2 regions of the Lysinibacillus sp. genome follow, and region 2 is predicted to be linked to the other one. Evidence: riboswitches for the same ligand, from Rfam matches in the RefSeq annotation. Region 2 holds a riboswitch; the other holds the start of a gene.
What was found. A riboswitch is a leader RNA that binds a small molecule or an ion and turns the genes downstream of it on or off. The one in region 2 is predicted to bind cyclic di-GMP.

Region 1: it holds a riboswitch for cyclic di-GMP, as region 2 does, so the genes downstream of both, RT445_RS06945 (methyl-accepting chemotaxis protein) here and RT445_RS20540 (amidase) in region 2, are expected to answer to the same signal.

The regions. Positions count from the first base shown of each region.
Region 1 is NZ_DAMDAY010000021.1:378-3,575, forward strand. It holds gene RT445_RS06945 (methyl-accepting chemotaxis protein) at 1-1,662, opposite strand, end outside; cyclic di-GMP riboswitch class I at 1,770-1,855, opposite strand; gene RT445_RS06950 (hypothetical protein) at 1,917-2,051, opposite strand; gene RT445_RS06955 (hypothetical protein) at 2,080-2,274, opposite strand; gene RT445_RS06960 (YehS family protein) at 2,424-2,918, opposite strand; gene RT445_RS06965 (alpha/beta-type small acid-soluble spore protein) at 3,102-3,198, shown strand, end outside.
Region 2 is NZ_DAMDAY010000135.1:5,714-8,911, reverse strand. It holds gene RT445_RS20550 (M20/M25/M40 family metallo-hydrolase) at 1-792, shown strand, start outside; gene RT445_RS20545 (chemotaxis protein CheW) at 818-1,306, shown strand; cyclic di-GMP riboswitch class I at 1,444-1,535, shown strand; gene RT445_RS20540 (amidase) at 1,579-2,460, shown strand; gene nspC (carboxynorspermidine decarboxylase) at 2,506-3,198, opposite strand, start outside.

The DNA.
Region 1 (3,198 bases), on a different contig from region 2:
CTTTACTTCCTGCATTGTAGATAATTGCTCTTGTGTAGATTTCGAAACATTTGAAGAGAATTCTGCTGACTGCTCTGCCGATTGTTTAATATTATTGACAGATGCCGCTACTTCCTCTGATGAGGCAGAGATTTGTTGTGAGGCAGCTGAAATTTCACGTATTTGGCTAGCTACTTCTTCTGATGAAGTAAGAATTTCTTTAAAGATTTCTCCTACTTCATTCGTGAATGCCATACCCACTTTAACATCCGCTTTCCCTTTCTCCATTACAGTTATCGAAGCGTTAGAATCAGATTGAATAGAACTAATTAGATTATAAATTTCTGTTGCTGACTGTGAAGATTGTTCAGCTAAACGTCTCACCTCATCGGCTACAACAGCAAAGCCTTTACCATGCTCACCTGCTCGTGCTGCTTCAATAGCGGCATTCAATGCTAACAGATTTGTTTGATCGGCAATAGCAGTAATCAAGCTTACAATTTCACTTATTTTTTTCGTATTGACATGTAAACCATTAATTGTTGTCCCTATTTGTTCAACAGAATCATTAATTAATTCCATTTGTGCAATAACTTGCTGTACAACTTGATTACCTCGTTCAGAAGCTTGCGAAGCCGAAATAGAAGATTCCGCAGCCGTGTTAGCAGAGTCAGCAATTTGCTGGATACCTGTAGCTGTCTCTTCCATTGCAGCAGCTGTTTCTTCTGTCATGGTCATAGAAGCTTCAGCATTCTGAGTGATTAGTTTCATATCTTGTGCAATATTTGTGGAGCTGTTATACGTCTCCCCAGCATGTACCGTTAATTGATTGGCTGCTGAAGAAACATGATTTGAAGTATTTCTTATGTTTAAAATAATATGTTGTAAATTAGCAACCATTGTACGAATGGACTCAGATAATTTTCCAATTTCATCTTTTGACGTATCTAAATCCACATCGATTAATTCGCCATTGGCAACTTGATTTGCAACATTTACTACTTTTTTAAGTGGTTTTAAAAGACGGTCTATAATTATGTAAACTAAAACTAATAAAATTAATATTCCGATAATAGCAATAACAATTTGTTTAATAACACTTGTTTTAATTATCGTATTAATATAATCAGCGGAGTAATCAATTCCTAATAATGCAATCAGTTGTCCGTTATCATCTTTAATTGGACTAAAAACGGTTCTCCAAGAGCCAAAAGGATCTTCAAAAATATCCGTTACTTCCGTATTATTATTTTCAATAGCCTTCTTTGCTGTTTCAACATGTTCATCCGCTAAATCAGTAAAAATTTCTCCGGCTTCATACACCTCATTTAAATTGGTTGTATAACCGATTGGGTTGACCCCACCTTCATCTTGAACGTCCCAAATATAGCTCCAACTCATAATACCTTGTTGTTCCTGGATCATATCGAGTTGTTTTTGGATCTTTGTAAACTTAGCGTTCTTTTCCCCTTTTTCAGACAATAAATCTTTTACTTCATCACTATCTAAATTCATAGCTGTCAATAAACCAACACTTTTTAACTCTTGCTCTAAGTCGACAGTCATCCGATTATTTAATTCGCTAATACTTTGCGAAGTAATAATGGCGATGAGCAGTAACACTACAATTGTAACCGTCAGTAAAAGTTTGTTTTTTAATGAGGCATTTTTTAATAACTTCATGATCTTTTTCCCCCTTACAATGATTTTTTTGCAAAAAAATAACCTATTTCAAAAGAAATAGGCATAAAAGAACATAAACTAGAAATTGATGGATATAACTAGCAGTCTTTTGCAACCCAGCCATCCTAGCAATTATTGCCTTAGACCTGTAGCTTTGCGTCTCTACTTTTCAGTAAATTTGCCTATATTTCCACTCCCAAAATTAACACAGCAGGTAAAAGTAGTCAATGCTATCCAGGTAAAATATACATACTTTATACTATTTTACCCTTCGTTAACAAATGGTTGATTGATTGAAAATACAGCAATGTGAAGCCTTCATTCACCATTTCTTTTACATAAATAAAAACAGCTACAACCGTTATTAACGTTGTAGCTGTCTTTTTCATTTCACTTACCCCTAAGTGTTTGAATACATTATACGTTTTGTGTAACAAGTAAAACAGATGGTATAAAGGATAGTGCAAACATAGTGATATACCAAACTGAAGTACGTCGTAATGAAAAACGAACTTTCTTTCGTTCTGCATAAAAAATATCTAACATTACTGCAACAATAAAAGGCATTGTAACACATGCAATAGCTACCAATAAGATGTCAAAATAAATCATACAAGCACCCCTTTGTTTGTGAACATTTTTCATCTTTTTTGTGAACATTTTGTGATAATTTTATTGTACACAATTTCGTCACAAAATGTCAACAAAATTTAAAGAAAAAAATGGTACTTTTTGATTTCTATTGACAAGGCATTTATGCTTTATTCTCTATACTTATATGTTAAGCCTCTTAAAAAATTCCGAACGAATGAATCGCCACATTCTTTATAATTGCGATGGCTTGGATTTCTTAATAAAGCGCCTAATTCACCTTTTGTAACTTTGATTCCACCATCATATAAAATTTCGAGCATATCCTCTGTTGTTAACGCTAAGGCAATTTTTACTTTCTTTAAAAGCATATTATTTGGACTTTCTTTGCCTGTCACAGGTAGCGGTCCTTCAGGCTGACCATCTTTTGATTTTTGTGGTCCACGTTTAAAAGTAATTAATCCATTTAAAAATGCTTCAAGCATTTTATTATTACATTTGATGTATTCTTCTGGCGCTTCTTCCTCATCATTAATCTTAATGAGCATATTTAAGACTTCTTCTTTCGAATAGTCGAGTCCGCCTAATTTAAAAATTTCCACCATATCAACATTTTTTATATCTAGTGCATAGCGTAAGCGAATTAAAATATCATTATTCGTCATTATATTGTCCTCCTTTTACTCCTACTATAGAAATGAGCCAGGCTTTATTATAACAGAGAGTTTGCTGATTATTGCTAGCTTTCCACAAGTTGTTGTTGTTAGCAATTAGCGTGTGCGTTTCCTTCTTTTAAAATGTATGAAAAATACGTTAGCAACCATTCTAAACTCAAGGAGGTGAGAAAAATGGCTAACAATAACCGCAGTTCAAATAAACTTCTAGTACCTGGTGTACATGAAGCTGTCTATCAAATGAAATACGAAATTGCACAAGAGTTTGGCG
Region 2 (3,198 bases):
GGCCTAGCAGCACTCTTTGAGATGGTCAAGCGATTAAAAGAGCAAGATATAGAGCACGGAGATATAGAATTCATTATTACCGCTGGTGAAGAGAGCGGTCTTGCTGGTGCTAAAGAGTTAGATCCATCTAACATTAAAGCAAAGTATGGCTTTGCGGTGGATAGTGATGGCAAAGTAGGTGGGATCGTAACAGCCGCACCATTCCAAGCGAAAATTTTTGCAAAGATTATTGGCAAAACGGCACATGCTGGGGTTGCTCCTGAAAAAGGTATTTCCGCTATTACAGTAGCATCTAAGTGTATTGCTCAAATGAAGCTTGGGCGTTTAGATGAGGAAACGACAGCTAATATTGGACGCTTCGAAGGTGGCCAAGCAACGAATATCGTATGTGATGAAGTGACGATTCTAGCTGAAGCACGTTCCATTGATCAAGCTAAATTAGATGCCCAAACAAAGCATATGCAGGAAACATTTGAACAGGTTTCAGCTTCATTAGGCGCACGTGCAGAAGTGGAAGTGAAGCTTATGTATCCTGGATTCCGTGTAACAGAAACAGATAAAGTTGTGCAGGTTGCTATGGAAGCTGTTCGCAATATTGACCGTACACCAACATTAGGTATTTCTGGTGGAGGATCGGATGCGAATGTGATCGCAGGATTTGGTATTCCTACAGTGAATTTATCTGTCGGATACGAGGATATTCATACAACAAATGAAAAAATACCAGTCGAAGAATTAGAAAAATTAGCAGATTTACTCGTTGAAATCGTCAAGGAATCTGCAAAAAAATAACAGTCGAATAGAAGGATGTGAACGCATGGAAAGTGTCAAAGCAGTCGTTTTTGCTTGTGGGACAGAGGAATATGCGGTACCTGTAGAGCAAGCGATATCAATTGAAAAATTAGAGCATGTAACACCTATTCCTCATTTACCGAACTATCTTCTAGGCTTTACAAGAATTCGAGGTGAGCTTGTACCCGTTCTCGATTTTGAACGAATACTATACAACCGCTCCTCCAATACAGCAACTGCTCGTATTATTGTGATGAATACGGACGTTGTCAATTATGGATTACTTGTTACAGAGGCCCGTGAAATTCTTGATTTTGATGATTCCATACTGCAACAATTGGGTCTTGTCAATTATAGTAAAACGCGCTACTTTACAGCTGTAGCTAATCTAGAAAATCGTATGATAACATATGTTGATCCAAAAATACTGGTTAATTCATTAGAGGGCATTCGGGAAATTATCGATTATTTACACAAAATGCTTGAAAATGAAAAGGAAAACGTAGAGGCTTAAGTACTCTACGTTTTTTTATATTTGACTAGTAAATTTAACCTGTATTTTATCGTTTTTACCTGATCATACATGTGACAATTATGCATTATACCTACAGACAAACCGTTGCTAACCGCGTATGATAATGAGTAAGAAAAAACTGAAAAAGGCAAACTTCACCGAAAGGGAAGGACGCAAAGCCATGAGTCTAAACACTATATTTTCAGTGCATGATTGTCAGGTTGCCAGGTTCTGTTCTAGGAGCCGTGGCGAGTAGAATGGAGTTAGTTTGTATGAAGAGACAATTAAAAATGTGGACAGCACTAATCGTCATCATGATTAGTTCATTAGCTTTATCAAGTGGAAAGGTTGATGCAATGGCTACACAGGAAAAGGCTACGTGGCTGTGGGATACATCCCTCATCATGGATGACCAAGAAAAAATATTATTATTTTTAGAACATAACGATGTTAAAAAGGTTTATCTGCAAATCGATCAAGGCATAGCGAACGATGACTATAAGCAGTTTATTAGCAACGCTTCTGACAAAGGTATTCGCATTTATGCATTGGATGGTGCTGCAAGCTGGGTTTCAGCTGAGGGTAGTCGAAGCCAAGACGAGTTGTTTAATTGGTTACATACATATAATGAGAATTCAACTGAATCTGAGCAATTTTCTGGGGTTCATCTTGATGTTGAACCTTATTTAAATAGTGGATGGAGCTCACATCAAGCACAAACGATAGGATCCTATCAAACACTAATAATGAAAGCAAGTGAGCAAGCAAATCAGTTACAACTTACTTTAGAAGTAGATATGCCATTTTGGTTTGATGAAGTTCAGTATCATAACGAATTTGGAAAAGGGTTATTAGCTGATTGGGTCATTGACCATGTGGATAGTGTGACGATCATGGCCTATCGCGATGCTGCAAAAGATATTATTTCTATTGTTGAGCATGAAATTGCTTATGCTTCCACGGTGAATAAATCGATTGTAATTGGTGTAGAAACAGGCGCTTCAGAGGAAGGGCAAAATATTACTTTTTATGATAATGGAGAAGCTTATATGAATGAACAGCTTATACTTGTTCACCAACATTTTTCAAATAACGATGCTTTTCATGGAGTAGCCATTCATTATGTGGAGAATTGGATGACCATGCGGCCATAAAAAAAGTCCTTCCAGTGTAAAACTGGAAGGACTTTTCTATTGGTATTAGGACAGTCGACCACTGTAGTCCTCGAATTTAAATTCACGAATGACTTTAATACCTTCTTCATCATTATAAGAAACGATAGAAGGGAGGTTGACGCCGTTAAACATATGGTTTTTCACCATTGAATAATGGGCCATATCTGTGAAGACAAGTCGATCACCTGGTTTTAATGGCTCTTCAAACGAATAATCGCCAATCACATCACCAGCAAGACATGTAAGTCCACCTAAGCGATATGTGTGTGCGAATTCATTCGCTTGACCAGAACCAATGATCATTGGGCGGTATGGCATTTCAAGTACGTCAGGCATATGACATGTTGCTGACGTATCTAAAATAGCAAGGTCCATCCCATTTTTTTGAATATCAAGTACTGTAGCGACTAAATAGCCTGTATTAAGCGCTACTGCTTCACCTGGCTCTAGGTAAACAAGCAGGTTATACTTTTCTTGAATATAATTAATGATGTGAACAAGTTTCTCTACATCATAATCTTCACGTGTAATATGGTGGCCACCACCAAAGTTTAACCATTTCATTTGGTGTAAAACATCACCAAACTTTTCTTCTACTACTTCAATAATACGCTCTAACGTATCAGAGTTTTGCTCACACATCGCATGGAAGTGCAAGCCATCAATGCCGTCAAGTTGTGATTTATCGAAGTTAGCTAAAGTCGTACCAAGACGGGA